DNA from 3 places in the Desulforapulum autotrophicum HRM2 genome. Region 2 is predicted to be linked to each of the others. Evidence: riboswitches for the same ligand, from Rfam matches in the RefSeq annotation. Region 2 holds a riboswitch; each other region holds the start of a gene.
What was found. A riboswitch is a leader RNA that binds a small molecule or an ion and turns the genes downstream of it on or off. The one in region 2 is predicted to bind thiamine pyrophosphate.
Positions count from the first base shown of each region.

Region 1: another riboswitch for thiamine pyrophosphate. It lies ahead of HRM2_RS02130 (ABC transporter ATP-binding protein); the one in region 2 lies ahead of HRM2_RS11210 (thiamine ABC transporter substrate-binding protein).
Region 3: another riboswitch for thiamine pyrophosphate. It lies ahead of HRM2_RS18805 (hydroxyethylthiazole kinase); the one in region 2 lies ahead of HRM2_RS11210 (thiamine ABC transporter substrate-binding protein).

Region 1 covers NC_012108.1:494,927-502,191, reverse strand. The annotation lists tRNA gene HRM2_RS02150 (tRNA-Pro) at 269-345, shown strand; gene HRM2_RS02145 (hypothetical protein) at 486-779, opposite strand; gene HRM2_RS02140 (STAS domain-containing protein) at 836-1,144, opposite strand; gene HRM2_RS02135 (GIY-YIG nuclease family protein) at 1,235-1,555, opposite strand; TPP riboswitch at 1,677-1,794, shown strand; gene HRM2_RS02130 (ABC transporter ATP-binding protein) at 1,843-2,595, shown strand; gene HRM2_RS02125 (ABC transporter permease) at 2,582-3,331, shown strand; gene HRM2_RS02120 (ABC transporter substrate-binding protein) at 3,360-4,298, shown strand; gene thiD (bifunctional hydroxymethylpyrimidine kinase/phosphomethylpyrimidine kinase) at 4,311-5,129, shown strand; gene HRM2_RS02110 (hypothetical protein) at 5,247-5,552, shown strand; partial or broken gene HRM2_RS02105 (aminotransferase class III-fold pyridoxal phosphate-dependent enzyme) at 5,814-6,089, opposite strand; gene HRM2_RS02100 (glycyl-radical enzyme activating protein) at 6,240-7,148, opposite strand; gene hypD (trans-4-hydroxy-L-proline dehydratase) at 7,159-7,265, opposite strand, start outside.
Region 2 covers NC_012108.1:2,558,095-2,565,359, reverse strand. The annotation lists gene HRM2_RS11225 (glycerol-3-phosphate dehydrogenase/oxidase) at 1-46, shown strand, start outside; gene HRM2_RS27075 (ABC transporter ATP-binding protein) at 110-1,198, opposite strand; gene HRM2_RS11215 (ABC transporter permease) at 1,198-2,871, opposite strand; gene HRM2_RS11210 (thiamine ABC transporter substrate-binding protein) at 2,850-3,953, opposite strand; TPP riboswitch at 4,030-4,132, opposite strand; gene HRM2_RS11205 (hypothetical protein) at 4,364-4,678, shown strand; gene lon (endopeptidase La) at 4,895-7,265, shown strand, end outside.
Region 3 covers NC_012108.1:4,276,416-4,283,680, forward strand. The annotation lists gene HRM2_RS18790 (ABC transporter permease) at 1-705, shown strand, start outside; gene HRM2_RS18795 (quaternary amine ABC transporter ATP-binding protein) at 702-1,901, shown strand; gene HRM2_RS18800 (Nramp family divalent metal transporter) at 2,159-3,385, opposite strand; gene HRM2_RS18805 (hydroxyethylthiazole kinase) at 3,494-4,372, opposite strand; TPP riboswitch at 4,594-4,699, opposite strand; gene HRM2_RS18810 (sensor histidine kinase) at 5,019-6,812, shown strand; gene HRM2_RS18815 (response regulator) at 6,809-7,219, shown strand; gene HRM2_RS18820 (sulfite exporter TauE/SafE family protein) at 7,253-7,265, shown strand, end outside.

The DNA.
Region 1 (7,265 bases), 2.1 Mb from region 2:
ATCGTTTCAACCACCGGGGCCATTCAATATGTGTTCCCCAAGTAAAATGTATTAAGGTAATCTTTAAATGTGCGGGTGTCAAGAAAATTGAAAAAAAGAATGCATTTCAGTACTTTGCGACACCATGGCAACCTAAAATCACCCGTTGCAGAACAAAAATGCAGCCCATGGAGAGACAGGGCCAGCCGACCGGATAATTTTTACGGGTCACTCCCGATTGGACTTGCATAATCCCGGAAACAGTGCTAAAAGCTTTGATTGTATTTTTCGGGGCGTAGCGCAGCCTGGTAGCGCGCCTGCTTTGGGAGCAGGATGTCGGAGGTTCGAATCCTCTCGCCCCGACCATTGTTAAAAAAGGGTTTCAGCAAAACTGCTGAAACCCTTTGTTGTTTCCGATCTGAGTCCCATGCCAAGCCCGTACTTTCCCCGCTGAAGTTGAATCGCCACACAATCTTCAGGCAATCACGTTGAATGAATTTTACAGACTATTGTTTTCCGAAACGGATGGTTATGATTTTTCCATTTTCATCCAGATAGGCGATCCCTCTAGCAAGGATCTTGCCTGAAGAGGAGCTCACAATATTGACATTCTCTTCAACCAGTACTTCCTTTGATGATTTGACACCCATTGAGTTGGAGGACAACGGTTTATCCGGGACTGGGGACTGTCTTTTATTTTCACTCTGTGCAAGCCTGGCACGATTCCGCTCTGCCACCAGTCGCCCGACACCCTCATACTTCCCGTTATCGTCACCACACCCAGCAACAGATAAAACCATAAACACTGCTATAATAAAGGCGGGGAACCGTCGTCTTTCCATGCGAGGCACACCCACTAGGCATTACTCTCAATGGTAAAGCGCCTGTTGAGTCGCATGGTACTGAACAGCCCAAAAACATCCTTTGAAACGTTGATCACCTTGAGAGTTCTTCCGGCCTGCTCCAGGGTGTTGTGGGTCGCAATGATCACACCAATCCCAACAGAATCAACCATCTCAACACCTGCAAGATCAATGACAAGATCACCAGGATTATCATTGATTGCAGAGAAAAGTTCCCGCTTGAAGTCTTCTGCCATGGAGGCAACAATATCAATGCCCGGCCTTACCACTGTCGTATCACCATCCCTGACAATTTCACTCATAATTCTCTCCCGTAAAAATATGATATTCGCTATTTTATGAATGTATCACAAATAGTTTAAAACAACAATCCATGAGTACCATCTAGGCTGTCACTTATCAAGTTCCTGAACCGATTTATTCACCACACCCATGTTTTTCTTAATTCTCCGACCAGAACCCCCACATTTCCCCTTCATCACCACATCACACTTTTCATGGGCTCGAAGCTGTTTTACGCGGTACTCAAACTGAAACGCCCTCTGTTTTGTAAAATCAGGGCTGACGGCAACCAGGGTCACAGGCAGCCTGGACCGGGTATATTTGGCCCCCTTTCCGTCATTGTGTGTTGCAACGCGGGCCGCAACATCCGTTGTAACACCGCAGTACAATGAACCGTCATTACACCTCAAAAGATAGACATTCCAGACCATGTAACCTCCTATACGATAATTCTATATTTATACCACCCTGGTTTTTTCAGTCAACAGGGGAAAGGGTATTTGACAGAGCTCTGACAGGCGTGCTACCTTCCCCCCAACTATTGCGGCGTCAATGGAAGGCTGGGGGAGTCGAAGGTATTCGGCTGAGAGGAAACAAAAAGCAACCCTTGTTTCGACCCCTGGAACCTGATCCGGCTCATATCGGCGAAGGAAAGCCCCTTTCCCCCATCCCACCTGCGGTCGTACGCATTTTAATAAAAAATTTCAAGGAAACGACCATGTTTGAAGTCATTGGTGCCGCCAAATCCTTTGGCAACCGACTGATTTTTTCAAATTTCACCCTCACGGTCGAACCGGGGCAGTTCAAAGTGCTGGTGGGGCCATCCGGATGCGGAAAGTCCACCCTGTTTGACGGACTCACCGGGGTGACGCCCCTGGACCGGGGCCGAATCACCTGGAAGGGAAAGCCTCAGCCCCACCTCCAGGACCTTGGGGCCTATATGCAGCAAAAGGATCTGCTGCTGCCCTGGTTCACCCTCATGGAAAACAGCCTGTTGCCGGCCAGAACTGGAAAAGACCGGCAGGACCCGACCCGGGCACGACAAACAGCCGACCGCTTATTCCACCGCCTGGGGCTCAATGGATTTGAAACCCATTATCCCGACCAGGTTTCCGGTGGCATGCGACAGCGCTGTGCCCTGGTCCGGACCCTCATGTTTGAAAGGGATCTCATCCTTTTGGATGAACCCTTGTCTGCCCTGGATGCCATTACCCGAAGGGAACTGCAGTTTCTGCTGCTCATGCTCCAGTCTGAATTCAAAAAAACCATCCTCATGATCACCCATGACATTGAAGAGGCATTGATTCTCGGAGACGAAATCTGCCTGTTAAGCCCCTGCCCCATGGTCGTCATTGAACGATTTATACCCGAATCACCCAAACCCAGAAAGTTCAGCGACCCGGAACTGCTGGGCATCAAGACCCGGGTTCTGGACCGGCTCAGGCAAGGCATGCCCCATGGCCGTGGATAATTTCAAGGCCAACGGCCTGGCAGCTCTCCTTGCCCTGTGCCTTCTTGCCATCTGGGAGCTGGGGGTCAGGATAATGGATGTCCCGGGGTTCATCCTGCCGCGACCCTCGGATATTGCGGCAACAGCCCTGATCAAGGCCCCTGTTATCTGGCCCCACGCCCTGGTCACCTTTACCGAAATCCTGGCCGGCATCGGCCTTGCCCTGGCCACGGCCATTCCCCTGGCCATTTTCATGTTTGCCATCCCTGGACTTGAACGGGGGCTGACCCCCTTTCTGGTGGCCTCCCAGGCCATTCCGGTGTTTGCCCTGGCCCCCCTGCTGGTGGTCTGGCTGGGATATGGCATGGCATCCAAGGTATTCATGGCATGGGTAATTATATTTTTCCCCATTACCGTCAGCCTTTTGTCTGGATTAAAAAGCTGTGATCCCGAATTCAGGGTATTGTTCTGCCTCATGGGGGCCAGTTTTTTCCAGAAGCTGCGAATGCTCTACTGGCCCTGGGCCCTGCCCCGGTTTTTTTCAGGCCTGCGGGTGGGCGTCACCGTGGCCACCATCGGTGCTGTCATCGGGGAATGGGTCGGGGCCCAGCAGGGCCTGGGATATCTCATGATCCAGGCCAATGCACGCCTCCAGACGGATCTGGTCTTTGCCGCCATTCTCTGGCTGACAGCCATGGGCCTGGGCCTCTGGATTCTGGTGGGTCAGGTTGAAAAGAACGTCGTAAAATGGAAGTAACTTAACCCCTATCGATAAGGAAATCACAATGAAAAAACGAATCATCCTGGTCATTTCAACCCTCATTCTCCTGGCTGCAGTACCGGTTATGGGGGCAGAACAACTAAAACTCATGTTAGACTGGTTTCCCAATGTGGACCACCTGCCCATTTACCTGGCCCAGGAATCGGGATACTTTAAAGATCAGGGGCTTACCGTGGAGATCATTACCCCGTCAGAGACATCCGATGGCCTGAAACTTGCCGCAGCAGGACAGGTGGATCTGGCCGTTTCCTACCAGCCCCAGACCATCATTGCAGCGGACCAGGGCCTTGATCTCAAGGCCGTGGCCCCCCTGGTCATCCACCCCCTGACCACCCTGCTGTTCCTGGACAAAACCATAAAAACACCTGCCGACCTGTCCGGCAAGAACATCGGATATACCGTCCCCGGCCTTATGGATGTGCTGCTCCACGCCTTTGCCAACCTCAACGGCGTCAAGAACTACACCCCGATAAATGTGGGATTTACCATTTTACCCGCCCTGGTCTCCGGCAAGGTGGACGCCGTCATGGGGCCCTTTAAGACCTATGAAACCGTGGTCATGAAGCAACAGGGATACACGGCCAGATTCTTTGAGCTGGAAAACAACGGAATCCCCGATTATGAAGAGCTGATCTTTGTGGCCGGATCAAAAACCCTGGCCAAAAAAGAGGCCGCCATCCACAAGTTTACAAAGGCCATACAGCTTGCCATGGCCCAGCTTGAGACAGACCCGACGACCGCCCTCAAGCTTTACCTTAAAGCCGTGCCAGAGGCCGATGCAAACGTTGAAACCGCAGCCTTTGAACTGACCCGGCCCTATTTTGCGGGCCAGAACAGCCACGATCCAGCCAAATGGCAGGCCTTTGCCGATTTTGCCCTGACCTATGGGCTCATTAAAAACCATGTGGACACCGCCGGGCTGATCCACACCTGGCATGAGTAAGGAGAAATGATAATGAAATCCTATTTCCGAGCACTGACCATTGCCGGTTCTGACAGCGGCGGTGGTGCCGGCATCCAGGCAGATTTAAAAACCTTTTCCGCCCTGGACGTTTTTGGCATGTCTGCCATTACGGCCCTCACGGCCCAGAACACCTGGCAGGTCACGGGAATTTTCCCGGTACCGCCCGAATTCATCGGCCGGCAAATTGATGCAGTCATGGAAGATATTGGCTGTGATGCCGTCAAGATCGGCATGCTCCACTCCCCTGAGGTCATCGAGGTTGTTGCGTCAAAACTTGAACAATGGCGTTGCTCCAATGTGGTGGTGGATCCGGTAATGATTTCCAAAAGCGGCGACAAGCTGCTCCGGGATGATGCCGTGGCCGCCTTAAGGGAAAGGCTTTTACCCCTGGCAACCCTCATCACCCCCAACCTTCCCGAGGCGTCCGTGCTGCTCGGGCAACCGGTCGAAACAGCCGACCAGATGCCTGAAGCTGCCAGGGCCTTGGCACTGCTTGGTCCAGCCAATGTTCTGATCAAGGGTGGACACCTGACCGGGCAGACCAGCCACGACCTTTTACATGAACGCACCCGGGAAACCATGGTGACCTTTGCCTGTGACCGGATAAACACCCCAAATTCCCACGGCACCGGCTGTACCCTTTCGTCTGCAATTGCCGCAGGCCTTGCCAGGGGCCTTGACCTGCACCGGGCCGTGGCCCAGGCAAAAGAATATATCACTGGGGCGCTCAAGGCCGGTGCCAAATATCAAACCGGCAAAGGCCACGGCCCGGTACACCACTTCTATAACCTATGGAATAAAAACGACTAACCAGCATGGCCGGAGCGAGTTATGGCCCCGGCCTCAACAAATTTTGAAACACCTTCATTGACAATGCTTTGACAAGCGTTTCATATAACCCACATGTCCTGGCGGACACAACGAAGCATGAAACTCGACAGTAGTAGGCCGGTGGGAACGGGTGTTGCCCTGAACGGGTTAAATGGCAACGGTGGACACGAGGTCCAAGGAGTTGCCATTTTCCTCGGAGCAGGCCATGGACGGCCTGCGAGAATGAGTGAAGGGCAACACCCGTTTCCGCCGGCCGGTCGAAGCGAGTTTCATATAAACCGGCACGGCCGGAGCGAAGTATCGGCTCTGGCCACAACGAATATAGAAACTCGACAGCAGAGGTGGGCGGGAACGGGTATTGCCCGCAGCGGATTAAACGGCAGCGGTCAGCATGGACGCTGAAGGAGCTGCCGTTTCCCTCGGAGCAGCCCAGGACGGGCTGCGAGAATGAGCGGAGGGTTATACCCGTTCCCGTCTACCGGTCCGACAAGAGTTTCATATAAACGGCCATGTCGGCCTGCCAACACAACGAATAATGAAAATGGCATTATGCCGCCCCCGACGGGCGATGGAACCGGCCCGGGACCGTCGGCGACCCTTTTACCCTGCCGGTCTAAAGCGCAGGAACTGCGGGCAAGTTTGTCCTCAAACAGCCTGCGCTTCTTAACGCCCGGCAGGGCAAAAGGGCTCATCGCCTTTGGGTCCCAATGGGCCGGTCCCATCGCCCGCCAGGGGCTCTGCTGTCGACAATTTGAGGCTACATTTTCTTATAAAATGCCGGGCAATCTTGATGGCGTTCTCCACGGCTTCCGCACCGGAATTGGCAAACATCGCCCTTTTTTCAAAAGATCCCGGTTCAAGCTTGCACAATTTTTGGGCCAGTTTTATATATGATTCACACATGAAGATGTGAAAACAGGTGTGGGTGAATTTATCGGCCTGGTCCTTAACAGATGGCGGTTGGCCGGAAAGTCAACCAAAATTGGCAGTGCCTCCCTGGGTGACAGGGAATATGGAGACCTTTTTTTGACAGCATCTGAGGTATAAAAGCTGGCTTATCATCTAAATTTAACGCTGATGGATTGATCTTTAGCCGCCTATTTGAACCGTAAATCCTTTACTCTGAAAGATTTCAGCAATGGCTTTCACCTCTTCATCGTTGGGAACTTCAAAATCAGACAAAAGAAATTCCTTGTCTAAACGGTTGTACTTTTCCGTTGCCGATTTATGCAACGGTAACAGTGAAATATATCTGATTCCAATGATCCCCTTTAGGAACTCACATAGCCTTTCCACAGTTCCAGGAGAGTCATTAACGCCTGGGATGACAACCATCCGGATGATTATTTCCTTTCCCATGCGGGACAAAAGTTCAAGGTTATCAAGGATGCTCTCGTTGCGAATCCCACAATATTTTCTATGTTCAACGGGATCAATGTGTTTCAAATCATATAAAAAAAGATCAACGTGTGGGGCAATCTCTTTTATGATATCTTCTTTGACACACCCAGATGTTTCCATGGCAATGTGTACGCCTCTTTTCCTTAAGAGTTTTGAACATTCCCTGACAAACTGCCACTGGAAAAGTGGTTCTCCGCCTGAAAAGGTAACACCGCCGCCGGATTCATCATAGAAAGCGACATCCTTCAGTGTTATATCTGCAACTTCCCTTGGGGAAAATGTTTTACCAACCATCTCAATGGCATTTGCACAACAGACGTCCACACATTTACCGCAGGCAATACACTTTTTTGCATCAAGCACAATACTATCGGATGACGATATCTCCAGAGCTCCTTGTGGGCAAGCCTTTACACATTTTCCACAACCGATACACTTTTTATCATACCTTACAATGTGCCTTTTCGTTGATAAGCCTTCGGGGTTATGGCACCAGATACAGGTCATCGGACAACCTTTTAGGAAAACTATTGTCCTGATACCCGGCCCGTCATGTATGGCAAAGTGTTCAATATTAAATATATTACCTTCTATCAATTTTCACTCTCTATGCTTCATGTGCGTAGCGTTGGATGATTTCATCCTGAAGATCTTTACCAATGGCATTGAAATAATCACTGTATCCTGCCACACGAACGATGAGGTCGTTATAAT
Region 2 (7,265 bases):
AGTCCATGATTACTTGGAGCTTGCAAAAAATTATATTCCGAGTTAGGCCCATAATCGGAATGGAATCTTCCAAAACATGGCTTAACGTTGAAGCCATTGCACGGTCGGATTAAGAACCCTTGTTCCCCTTTAAGCGTCCATCCTTGCCAAGGAATCGTAACCCGTCCGAACAAATCTTGAGGAAAACTGCTTCCCCTTGCCTGGGAAGTTTCTTCCTGGGTGGTATGTCAAAGGCAAACACTTGATCGTCTGCTGTTTTAACCACAAGTCGCGTCATACTTCCCTGGAAAAACAGATCCAAGACCCTTCCAGACAAACGGTTCTCTGTCCGTTTAAACCATTCGTGTTCAGGAATGGGACTTGCGGCCCAGGGCAGGATGAGAAGATCACAGGCGTTTGCTTCGGGCAAAAATGCATCAGGCACGAACCGTCCCTGGGGGGTTAAAAAACATCCATGGTCGGAATCGACAGCCCCGGCAATCAGGTTCTGGAAACCCAGGAAGTCGGCCACCGCCAGGTTCTCGGGATGGTTATATAAATGTTCAGGGGTGTCGATCTGCTGGACCTGCCCCTGGGTCATAATGCAGATGCGGTCTGCCGCGGCAAAGGCTTCGTTCTGATCGTGGGTGACAAAAATAGTGGTCACCCGGGTTTGGGTAAGGATGTGACACAAATCGGCCAGCAACCGTTCCCGGAGAAGCCGGTCAAGGGAGCCAAGGGGTTCATCGAGCATCACAAGGTCCGGGGACGGTGCAAGTGTCCTTGCAAGGGCCACTCTCTGGCGCTCTCCGCCGGAAAGCTCATCCACCCGGCGATGGCCGTAATCTTCAAGATTTACAAGTTCCAGCATCTGGGTCACCCGACGGTTGATCACGGCCTTTTTCTCTTTTTTCATCTCAAGGCCAAAGGCGATATTGTCAAAAATATTTCGATGGGGAAAAAGGGCAAAATCCTGGAACATCATGCCAAAGTTACGCCGGTGGGGGGGGATCTTCATTATGCTCCCTCCCTGGAAAATCACATCCCCCGCATCGGGTTGCTCCAGGCCTGCTGCCACCCGCAGGAGTGTGGTCTTGCCACAGCCCGAGGGGCCAAGCAGACAGATCCGCTCCCCCCTATGGACGGCCAGGGTGATGTCTGTAAGGGCGCCGTAGGCCCCCATGCTCTTGCATATATGGCTTAAAACAAACTCATCCATCAGAATCCACCATGGCCAAAGGGTCTGAAGCGTTCAATGAAAAAAAACCCCATTGCCGTCACCCCCATGAGCATGGAAGAGACAGCCATGGCCTGGCCGTAGTTCATTATTCCTGGCTGCCCCAGAAAACGATAGATGGCAACGGGCATGGTGGCCATTTCAGGACGTGCAATAAAAAGGGTGGCCCCGAATTCACCAAGGCTCATGGTAAACGCAAACACGGCCCCGGCAGTTATGGCCCTTGCCATGATGGGCAAATCCACATGGAACCAGACCCTGGAAGGGACGGCTCCAAGAAGGGCTGCAGCCTCCCTCAGGGATTGGGGAATCGATGAAATGACCGGAAGAACCGAACGAACCACAAAGGGAAAGGCCACCAGGGTATGGGCGATGGGCACCAGCATCACCGAAGTTCTTAAATTCAAAGGGGGCCGGTCAAGGGTGATGATGATGCCGAACCCCAGGGTCACGGCCGAGGTTGACAGGGGCAACATGAAAATCGGATCAAGGATCGAGGCGAATCTGTGTCTGTTCCGGAGGATGGCAAATGCCGCACACACGCCTACAACCACGGCAAGGGCAAGGGTGGCAACCCCGAACATCAGGGAGTTGGAAATGGCCCGCACCGGCGAAACATAAAAAAGGGACCCCGAGGTGTTGTGGAAAAGTTCCCGGTAAAAAGCCAGGGAAAAATGGCCTTCCAGTACAAGGGATTTAACGACCAGGGCGGCCATGGGCCCAAGACAAAAGAGCAGTATAAACGCAACGCAGCCTGCAACCATGAACCCTTCGTTAATGGTTTTGACCGGTTTCAGGGACAGTGTTGCAGCCTGGGGCGTAAAGGTGGGCACCTTTCGTTGTAAAAGAGTGTATACCCACATCATTGCAAACGTACAGCAGATCTGAAACAACGAGAGAACGGCTGCCCCGGGCAGGTTAAACAGGTGGGCTGCCTGGCGGTAGATCTCCACCTCCACCGTTGAGAATCCGGCACCGCCAAGGATGAGGATCACGCCAAAACTTGAAAAGCAGAAAATAAAAACAAGGATGGCCGATGCTGTAATGGCCGGCCGCAACAGCGGCAGGGTAACGCTGAAAAAGGTCCGGGCAGGCGTTGCTCCTAGCATGGAAGCGGCCTCGCTCATCTGACTCTGCAAAAAAGACCAGAAGCTTGTGGTGATCCTCAGCACAACACTGAAGTTGTAAAAGGCATGGGCCAGGAAAATCATGCCCATGGTATGTTCAAGGTTGATGCCCTTAACAAGGCCGTTGGCTCCCAGCAACGCCTGGAATGCCGCAGCAACCACAATGGTAGGAAGCACAAAGGGAATGGTGGCAAGGGTCATGATCAGTTTTTTTCCCCTGAATCTGTAGGTTGCCATGACATAGGCGCACGGCAGGGCAAGGGCCAGGGTCAAAAGGGTCGAAACCCCGGCCTGCCACAGGGTAAACCAGACAATCCCTGTAATCCGTCTGGATCCTGCAAGGTCTAAAAACGATGCCAGGGAAAATACCTGTTCCTGGAAAAAACTTCTAAAAAAAATCCCGGCCAGGGGGTAGAAATAAAATACTCCCAGAAAGATTAGGGGAATAAGAGCCACACCCCATGGGATAAGGGACTCCAACTCACCCCTTAAAGCCTTAATTTTGTTTAAAGCATTAATTCTGTCCAATTGATTATCCAGGATTCCCGGTTTTTCGATATGATGTCATAGTCCAGTCTTGCAGGTTGATCAGTGATAACAGCATGTTTTTTAAACACATCGGGCAAAACGGCCTCCTTGTTTGCAGGAAAGACAAACATCTGCAGGGGAATATCTTCCTGAAAGGTTTTGGACACAAGAAAATCCATGAGTTTTCCGGCAAGTTCAAGCTTCTTTGTTCCCTTTAATATCCCTGCAAATTCAACCTGGCGAAAAGCTGCGCCATTGTCGACCATAACCCCGGTGGGCGCCTTGTCCATGGGATTTTTTGCATAATAGACCTCGGCAGCAGGGCTTGAGGCATAGCTGACCACAACGGGTCTTGTTCCCTTGGAGGCAGCGGTAAACTGACCCCAGTAGGCCTCTTTCCACCCGCTTGTGATCATCACTTGGTTCTGCTTCATCCCCTTCCAGAAATCAAGGTAGCCTGTTTGTCCGAACCGTGCCACCGTGGCCAGTAAAAAGGCCAGCCCCGGGGATGAGGTGGCTGGATTTTCCACCACAACAAGATCTTTAAACCTTGGCGCCAGAAGATCTTCCAGACAGACAGGGGGATCCAGGTTTCTCTGTTTAAACCAGGCAATGTCAAAGTTGATGCACACGTCCCCGAAATCCACTGGGATGAGCCTGTTCTCAGGATCAAGCCGTAACGATTCAGGCAAACGGTCAAGCAGGGGAGAGTCATGGGCAACAAAGATATTCTCTGAAAGGGCCCGGGTCAAAAAGGTATTGTCCACCCCGTAAAAGATGTCGGCAATGGGGTTGTTTTTTGAAAGAATCGCCTTGTTAAGCGCCTCTCCCGCATCCCCTGATTTTAAAAAAATTATTTTAGCATGGTTTGCCTGTTCAAAGGCCTGGATAACATCGGTACTTGCCGAGAAACTGTCATGGGTCATGAGGGTGATTTCCTGGATCCCATCGGCCTTGACGGCCTTGTCGTTTGAATCATCCTTTGAACAGCCGGTTATGGAAATAATCATCAACACTGAAATAGCTGCAAAAACAGCTGCAAGAATCGGTCGGTATGGGGACGTGCGAACGATGGGTATCATAAGATGAATCCCTCTTTGATAAAAAAACATAAAAAAAACCATCCCTGGTTCTGGTGACATAAAGAACCGGTGATGGCTGACTAATGTCTTCGGTTCCTACGCCGGCATTACCCGGATCAGGTCATGCGGTCGGGAATGATTCCCCTCTCAGCAAACAGCTTGCTCCCGCCTATCTATAAGTTGGTTAATTAAATCTATTTCCATGCACTGTCAAGAGCTAATCCAGTGCACAGGTATCAAATCCAATCGGTAATAATGGTTTCGCGATTGATATGATCATTACAAAATGAGAATTTTCATACCCCATATTCGGCCTTGACTTCAATGGTCCATGAAAATATAATTTAAATATAGATATGAGGAGTACGTAAGATACACCTGGTAAAAAACCCTTTAGGGAGGAATCTAACATGTACGAAATCATCGCAAATCCTGAAGACTATCAAATTGACGATCTGATCAAAGGAACCGGAAATGCACCGATCAATTTTTCAGGTGAAGAAAGAAAACAATGGGCCGTTGAAATTGACGCCTTTTCCAATAAGCTTGTCCAGTTCTCAGAACGATCCCAGGAACTTGCCAAAGTATTTAAAGGAACCGAAGCCATCACCGCCACCCCTGCATCTTTAAAAACGCTCAAGATTCAATTCTTTAAAATCAACGAGGCCCTGAACAAGGCACTTGAAATTTCAAAGAAACTCGAGTCAGACATCGTTCCGAAATAAATCTTCCACGACAACTCTTCTTTTTTATCAACCCCAGGGGAGCGGAGAGATCGTCTCCGCTTCTTTGCCTGTCACCTCAAATATAGACCCGGCAGTAGGATCTCGCACAAGAATAACTTGACACATAATTTATGCATGACTAATCTTCTTCAAGTTCAGTCTGAAATCATGGTCAAAAAATTTGACCGTTAAATTTACTTACAAGTGGAGGTGACCATGGGTGATCAAGACTCCATCATTCCTGAAGTTGTCAACGAAGAGAACGAAAATCAGAACCAGTCCAAAAATCCGTCAGGAACGCTGGCACTACCCCAGAATATACTACCGGACAAGCTTTACATACTCCCCATGCTTGAACGACCCTTTTTCCCTGCCCAGGCTCAACCCATCATGGTCAACATGGCACGCTGGAAAGAAACCATCAAACGAGTGGGTATGTCCGGTCACATGGTCCTTGGACTCTGCTATGTTGAAAAACTCGAAGAGGGAAAACTTTCAGCGGATATTTTCCCGGAAATCGGGTGCGTTGTTCAACTCCATCAAGTCCAGGAGGTCGAAGACAAAATTCAATTCGTTGCCCAGGGATTAAAACGGTTCAAAATCATTCAATGGATCAGTAAAGAACCGCCGTTCATGGCCCTTGTCAATTATCCCAAGAGCCCTGAAGAGGATGAGGAACGCCTGAAGGCCTACTCGATTACCGTGATCAAGGCCATCAAGGATCTGTTACCCCTGAATCCACTGTACAACGAAGAGCTCAAGCTTTATCTTTCAAGATTCACCCCCAACGAGCCCTCATTGCTCTCTGATTTTGCCGCAACCATCACCTCGGCCACGGGAAAAGAACTCCAGCAGATACTTGAAATACTGCCGATCACAAAACGCATGGACAAGGTACTTCTCCTTCTTAAAAAAGAGATTGAAATGCTTAAGATGCAAAAGGAGATCAGCCAGGAGGTCAACCGAAAGGTCAGTGAAAACCAAAGGCAGTTTTTTCTTAAAGAGCAACTCAAAATCATTCAAAAAGAGCTGGGGCTCTCCAAGGATGATAAGACCGCTGAAATAGAAAAATTCACCAAACGCCTTGAGGATATGACCGTACCTGAACATGTCCAGGCAAAAATCGACGATGAAATCGGCAAAATCAAGATTCTTGAAACAGGATCAGCCGAATATGGCGTCACAAGGAACTACCTTGACTGGCTCACCTCCATTCCCTGGGGGGTTTACTCAAAGGACAATCTTGATCTTGATCTTGCAAAAAAAATCCTGGAGCGGGACCATGACGCCCTGGATGATGTCAAGGACCGGATCATTGAATTTCTGGCAGTCGGGGCCTATAAAAAGGAAGTTTCCGGGTCCATTCTTTTACTGGTGGGCCCGCCCGGTGTGGGCAAGACTTCCATTGGAAAGTCCATTGCCGATGCCCTTGGACGTAAATTTTTCAGATTCAGCCTCGGTGGTATGAAAGATGAGGCCGAGATTAAAGGTCATAGGAGAACCTACATCGGTGCACTACCCGGAAAGCTTGTCCATGCCCTGAAAAATGCCAAAACATCCAACCCTGTTATCATGCTCGATGAAGTTGACAAAATAGGCATGTCCTACCAGGGTGATCCGGCATCTGCACTTCTTGAGGTGCTTGATCCGGAACAGAACGAGAATTTCCTTGACCACTATCTGGATCTCACCCTGGATCTTTCCAAGGTGCTGTTCATATGCACGGCCAATCAGCCAGACACCATTCCAGGTCCCCTGCTTGACCGGATGGATGCCATTCGACTGTCGGGCTATATCAGCAAGGAGAAGGTGGACATTGCCAAGCATCACCTCTGGCCCCGGCTGTTAAAACGGTCTGGGCTTAAATCAAAACAGCTGAAAATATCCGACGCAGCCATTCGTGAGATTGCCGAAGGGTATGCCAGGGAGGCAGGGGTCAGGAACCTTGAGAAACACCTTGCCAGAATCGTCAGGAAATCCATTGTCAAGCTCTTGAAAGAACCGACCCTTGAGCAGAAGATATCGTTGAAAAACCTTGAAGATCTCCTTGGAAAACCTGTATTTCAAAAGGAGCTGTCCATCACTGGAAAGGGGGTCGTAACCGGGCTTGCCTGGACCGCCATGGGGGGTGCAACCCTGAGCATTGAAGCGATCAGGGTCCATTCAAAAACCAAGGGTTTTAAACTCACCGGTCAGCTGGGAGATGTCATGCAGGAATCCGCTGAGATAGCCTACAGCTATATTTCAGCGAATCTAAAGGCATTCAAGGTTGACCCCGAGTATTTTGACAGCGCATTTATCCATCTCCACGTGCCGGAAGGTGCAACACCCAAGGACGGACCCAGTGCAGGTGTGACCATGGCAACGGCCCTTTTATCCATGGCAACAGGGAAAAAGATCGACCGAACCCTTGCCATGACAGGCGAGCTGACTCTCACGGGCCAAGTGCTTCCGGTTGGGGGCATCAGGGAAAAAATTATTGCTGCCAGACGGGTAAAAATTTTTGAACTGATTCTTCCCCATGCAAATCAAAAGGATTTTGACGAACTTCCCGATCATATCAAAGAGGGTGTCACGGTCCATTATG
Region 3 (7,265 bases), 1.7 Mb from region 2:
CCCGTTCTGATCATCATTGTATTTCTGCTCGGATGGCGACTGGTGGGCAGGCTGCGTGACGGTCTGCTGCTGGCAACATTGCTGTTTCTGGTGGGATGTTTCGGTTACTGGGATCTGGCCATGATGACTTTGGCCCTGATCATGGCTTCGGTGTCCGTTTCACTGGTTATCGGCATACCCACCGGAATACTCATGGCTGCAAGTGACAGGTTCTCCAAGGTGCTTAAGCCGATTCTGGACGGAATGCAGACCATGCCAAGCTTTGTGTATCTCATTCCGGCCATGATGCTTTTCGGCCTGGGCAAGGTTCCGGCCCTGTTCGCCACGATCATCTATGCAGTTCCACCGGTGATCCGGCTGACAAATGTCGGCATCCGGGAGGTGGACCCGAGTATTGTTGAGGCTGCCCATGCTTTTGGGGCCGATCCGTGGAAGGTTCTCACCTCTGTGGAACTGCCCCTGGCCCGTCCTTCCATCATGGTCGGTATCAACCAAACCACCATGATGGCTCTGTCCATGGTGGTCATCGCCTCCATGATCGGAGCTAGAGGACTTGGCCTGGAAGTGCTTCTGGCTATTAATCGGATCGAAATCGGCCGTGGAGTTAAAGCCGGTATGGCCATCGTGTTTCTGGCTATTATCGTGGACCGGATCACCGCAGCCATGGCTGCTGAACGACGCATGCGCAAGGGAGGCGGTTCATGAGCAAACTCTGCATCAAAAATGTGAGTAAGATCTTTGGCCCAGACCCCCAAAAAGCCCTCAGGCTTCTGGACAAGGGACTTGGAAAGGATGAAATCCTGGCCAAAACAGGTAACACCGTAGGAGTGAACCGGGTTTCTTTTGAGGTGGAAGAGGGAGAAATCGTGGTGGTCATGGGGTTGTCCGGCAGCGGCAAGTCCACCCTGGTCAGATGTCTAAACCGGCTTATACAGCCCACCGAGGGCCAAATTTTTGTGGACGGCGAGGACCTGACGGAACTTGCGCCAAAACAGCTCCGCAAGGTACGGGCGCTCAAACTGGGTATGGTCTTTCAAAACTTTGCTTTGCTTCCCCACAAGACCATTGTCCGGAATGTGGAATACGGCCTGGAAATTTCCAAGGTTCCGGCCGTACAGCGACGGGAAACCGCCCTGCAGGTTTTAGAGCAGGTCGGACTCAGCGGATGGGAAGATTCCTATCCGGGCCAGCTTTCCGGAGGCATGCAACAGCGAGTCGGCCTGGCCCGTGCTCTGGCCTCAAACCCGGATGTCTTACTCATGGACGAGGCCTTCAGTGCTCTTGATCCCCTTATCCGTTCGGACATGCAGGACGAACTCATCGCTCTGCAGGAAAAGATGCACAAAACCATCGTGTTCATCTCCCACGATCTTGACGAGGCCCTTAAACTAGGTGATCGCATCGTGCTAATGAAGGACGGCGAAGTGGTTCAGATAGGAACGCCTGAGGATATCTTGACCAACCCTGCCGACGACTACGTGGCCCGGTTTGTGGCCGATGTGGATGTAAGCAAGGTGCTCACCGCCGGATCGATCATGGAAAAATCCAGAGCTGTGGCCCATATCGGTACGGACGGACCCAGGGCTGCTTTACGGAAAATGAAAAAACACACCATTTCTTCTCTGTTTGTTTTGAGCCGGGAACATACCCTCCTCGGTGTGGTCCTGATCGAAGATGTGGCTGCCATGATCGGGACAGGAGATCGGGATCTGAATTCAATCCTGATCCACGACCTGCGTACCGTATCTGAGGATACCCCGGCCACGGAACTGTTCGAGCCCCTTAAGGACAGCCGTTTCCCCCTGGCAGTGGTGGACGACACCAACCGGCTCAAGGGGGTGATCGTTCGCGGGCAGTTGATCGCTGCGGTTGCCGAACGGGGAACAGGGCCCGGGGAGTGATCGGGAAGACCTGTTTGCGTGTCATTAGGATCCCCTGACATTGTATTCTTTTTGTCACTCGTCGTTACAATCTACCCCCCACGAAGAATTTTTTGAAGGGAATAAAAATGATCTGAAAAAATCTAATATTGTCTTGAAGAGAACAACCCAAACGGCCGTCCAGAATTCCATTTCTGGACGGCCGTTTTGACTGGGTGTGGGAATGGGTGAATCGATAAAACAGCACATTATGATCTGCACAAACACCTTTGAGAACCTTAAAAAATATGGACCACCCATTTTACGGCAAGAAAGAGGGTGACCATCAGCGCCGTACCGCCACCGATGTTGAGCAGCCAGCCGTTCTTGTTTTCTCTGGCCCAGGATTTGTCATTGAGTAATTTCATAAAGATTGCCACAAACAGCGGGGTTCCCACAAAAGACAAGGCCAGCATGAGCATCAGAAGCGCCACTGGTTTTCCGGGTAGAAAGGCCCCAGGCAAGGCAATGAGGCACCCGGCAAGAATAATCCCCCTGTATTTCTTTCCCCCGGATTTTAAATCCCACCGCATTTTATCCCCGACAACATAGGATGCCGCAATAAAGGTAGGCATAATGGTTGAAAAAACGGCGCACCAGATACCCAGGCAGAAAAAGCCATGGGCATATTCTCCCAGAATCGGCTTGATGGCATTGGCCATCTCAAAAAGGGTGGATACTTGGATACCAGCAGGGTTGAGTACGCATGCACCGGTGAGGTAAATGGCCGTACAATAGAGGCCAAAGGCACCCAGGAGCGAAACGGCCGTGTCGGCCAGGGCCAGATTCAGATCCTTTGTCGTCCATCCCCTTTCATGGACGGTATAGGTCTGCATGGAGAGTATGGTCACATGGATGGATCCCCCCATGATGGCCGTCATCATCACGATTTCAGCCGGGCCAAAATTGGCAAAATCCGGAACAAGTCCCCCCATCATCGCACCCAGATCAGGTCGTGCAATAAAAAGGGTGGCAATAAAACAGATGACCAGGAGGGAAACCACCACCTTACAGATCTTTTCAATAATTTTATAGCCCCCCAGGGCAACCAGTCCATAAAAAACAGCCACGAAAAAAACGCCCCACAGTGAGGAAGTCAAGCCGGTTACAAATTCCGTCACCGCCACCAGGACCTTCAACAGAACCACATTGCAAAGCCAGATAACCACAAGGGCATCCAAGGCCACAAACCAGGCCAGACCCTTGCCCCATTTTTCTTCAACAATGGAGACAATGCCCTTGCCGCCAATCAATGCGGTTTTCGCTGCCATATACTGGCAGACAAAGGCCAGCACAACACTCAAGACAATGACCCACAAAAATCCATAACCGTAAATGCCGCCGGCTTTGGCAACACTTAATGTGGTACCGGGGCCTGCTGCCACGGCGCTGATGAGCCATGCAGGGCCAAAGCCAGACAACATCCCTTGAATGCGTGATTTTTTTATTTTTTCAACATGTTCCATGGTTTTTCCAAATTATTCTTGATTATATTCTTGTTTAATTGGGCTGGGGCCCCCCTGCCCGTCCATCACAAACGAATCCGTGGCACGACCAGGTTTCCGGATGATATCTCAGGATGCCGTGGATTCCACCTTCAGCCGTGCCGCCAGGTTTTTTTCGTTCATATTGTACAGAGCGTCCATGAAATGGGGCATGAAAGTGCCAGGCCCCGAGGCCTTTTCCGCGGCAAGCTCACCGGCAATGGCGGCAACGGCAGATGCAGCAACGGCCGCGTCAAAACCATTGTCCGTCACGGCATAAAAGGCCGCGGTCAGGGCCGAAAGGATACACCCTGTTCCGGTGACGGAATTCATCAGGGGGGTGCCATTGTCAAGGATCATCCGCCGGCCCGGAGCCAGGATCATATCTTTTTGTCCGCTGACGATGAGAGATGACGCTGAAACCAGAATGGACGGCCAACCGGGTTCGTCGGTCCCGGTTTCTTCACCGTCTCCATGGGTTCGGCCATGCCCCGCCAGGATCTGCCTGGCATGTTCCAGATCCAGGGTGTTGTCAATGCCCCTTGTTGTGTAATTTGTACCTGTGAGGGAACAGACCTCCGAGGCATTGCCCCGGATTATCTTGCGGGGGGCAAGGGCGAAAAGGGCCTTGGCAATACCGGTCCTGTAGGCACCGGCACCGGATCCAACAGGATCTAACACAACGGGTTTATCCATCCTGGCGGCCAGGGTCATGAGGGTTTTCATCACCTCAATCCGCCCTTTAACCGGGGTACCCATGTTAATGCACAGGGCATCTGAAATTTTTGACATGTAGGCGGCGTCCTCCTGGGCCCAGGACATGGTGGGAGATGCTCCCAGGGCCAGCAGGGCATTGGCCGTCTGATTCATTACCACGAAATTTGTGACCACATGGACCAGGGGTTTCTGGTCACGGATTCTGGCGCACAGCTCGAAAATACCATGGACCAGGGTTTGGTGTTCAATCATAGAATTTCCATTAACAAAGGATAACGTCGGATTATTTCCTTCATTATCCATAAATATTTAAATCATTAAATATGGGGAACAGGATGGAATAAAGACAAGAGACCGTTGTAAGTTTCAGAAAAATCGGCACTGGAGCAGGCCATTTTTTAGGGCCATCTCCCATGCTTATTTGAAAATTCACAAAGGAAATGGACAGAAACTCACAAGGAAGATATCATTTGAAAAATAAATATCAGCTTCCCTACGTCGGAATTATCCGCATCAGGTTCCAAGGGACAGGATCATTACAATCCTTCTCAGCCACTGTCAGCGCCCCCAGCAAACACAATTTTTAACCTTGAGATTATGGCCATTAGGAAAACACTTGTCAACCCATTTAATAAGCCCTCCCCCTAAAGTAAATTCCGATCAGATTCGCAATTATTCTAAATCCATTTCTCAAATCCTCGAAATTCGTTGTTCTCAAACCTGCAAATCCGGGCAGGCCCTCCGTTAATCCCCAGGGAAGATAGGGCCATATTTAAATACGATATCAATGTCTTACTCAATTAAGAAAGCAAATAGAAACCCCTCCGACGACAATGGCACGACCATTGCTATCCCAGGTATAAGGAACAACATTAACCCACGCAGAAGAGGAATGACCATGGCCCCAACCCGCCCAGGAAACAAACAACCGACTGCGATAAAACCGCCCAGGGATGCAGGGGTAAACCCGGGCATTTCTGAAGAACTTCTAAAGACAAGGGCCTATTTCAACCGGCTGAAAATCCGCCTGGGTCTGGGCGTTCTGGCCTGCTTCATCATTCCCCATGTGCTTCTTTCCGTCTATTTCCACTGTCAGTTTACAACGGCATTGAAAAAAACAGGCAAGATCAACATCGAGGCCCTGGCAAAGAGCCAGCGCAACATTGTGGATCTGTTCTTAAGGGAACGGGAGATGAACCTTCGTAACCTGTTTTACTCACGGGAATTCACCCCCGACCCCACCGACCAGAAGATGCTCTACTTTCTTCAGACCCTGAACCACTTCAGCGATGCCTTTGTGGACGTAGGGTTTTTAAACCACCTGGGCGTCCAGACTGGCTATGCAGGACCTTTTCCAGCCCTTCTCAACAAAAACTACCGAAAGGAAGCATGGTTTTCCACCCTTTTGGCCCAGGAAAAAGATTATGTGATCACAAACGTCTATCTTGGATTCAGAAACAAACCCCACTTTACCATCGCCGTAAAGCTAACCATTAACAACCGTGTCTGCATCATGCGATCCACCCTGGACCCAGACAAGTTCTACATGTTTTTAAGATCCATCGGCAAGGTCAGTGAGGTTGAGACCACCCTTGTGAACCAGGCAGGAACCTACCAGCTTGTGGACCCCTTAAAGGCCAATGTTCTTGAACGTTCCACCTACCTTCCCCCCAGGGATGTTCCCACCGGAATCTATGAGATCAAAGATGAAAACGGGGTGATGCTCACGGCCCATGCCTGGCTCACCGAAGCCCCTTGGGCACTGATCATCAGCCAGCCCCTCAAAATCATCCACGCCCAGATGTACAAGACCCGCAACGCCATGATCATCAACCTATCCATTATCACGATTTTTCTGGCACTTGTGATCTGGATCACGGCAAGCCGCCTCATGAACCGGGCCCAGAGAATAGCCGAAGAGAGCATTCAGCTCCAGACCCAGCTCATCCATGCCTCAAAGCTTGCCTCGGTGGGTGAACTTGCCACAGGCGTGGCCCATGAAATCAACAATCCCCTTGCCATCATCACCTCCACGGTGGGCGTGGTCCGGGATATGCTCAATCCTGAATTCAACCTGGATTCAAGCCCAGGGGCCATTGTCAAAGAACTTAAAACCATTGAGTCAGCAGCCTTCAGGGCCAGCAGAATCACCCGGCAACTCCTGGACTTTGGCAGAAAGAACGAGCCCAAGAAGGAAATGCACAACATCAACAACATCCTTGAAACGGTGCGCCATGGCCTCACAAAACACCGCTTTGACCTTGCCGACATCAAAATTGAAACAAACTATGCCCAGAACCTTCCCGACATCAAAATTGATGCAGACCAGATCTCCCAGGTTTTTCTAAACCTTCTCAACAATGCCGAGGACGCCATCAAAGACAAAGGCACCATCACCATCTCCACGGACTTTGACAATGAGTTCGTTCGAGTCATGATCCAGGACACAGGAGAAGGCATGCCTTTGGAACGAATCAAGGAAATCTTCAATCCCTTTTACACGACCAAAGAGGCCGGGAAGGGTACAGGCCTGGGGCTTAGTATTTCCCTTGGAATCATTAACGCCATGAAAGGCACCATTGAAGTCCAGAGTCTGCCCGGCAAGGGCAGTCTCTTTACCATCTCTCTGCCGGCTGACACCACCAAGTCAGACCCAAAAACAAACAACCATGACAGGGGAGAAAAAAGATGAACGTCCTTCTGGTTGACGACGAAGATCAGTTCCGAACAGCCGTTGCAAGACAGCTGACAGTGAGAGGCTACACCGTCCATGAGGCCGGAACCGGTGAACAGGGGATAGCCATTGCCCAGGAAACCCGGCTGGACCTGGTTATCCTTGACATGCGGCTACCCGGAATCAATGGAACAGCGACACTCAAGGAAATCAAACGGATATCTCCCCTGACCGAGGTGATCATGCTCACCGGCCAGGCAACGGTCAAGGCGGCCATGGAAGCTATCACCCTGGGGGCCTTTGACTACATGACAAAACCCATGGGGATTGATGAACTGATCTACAAGATGGAAGATGCCTATAAAAAAAGACAATTGGCCACACAGAAGATAAAGGCCACAGGGCCATTGGACAAAAAACAATAAACCGATCAATCAACCCTAAAAGGAGCAACAGCAATGAATTTTTTTA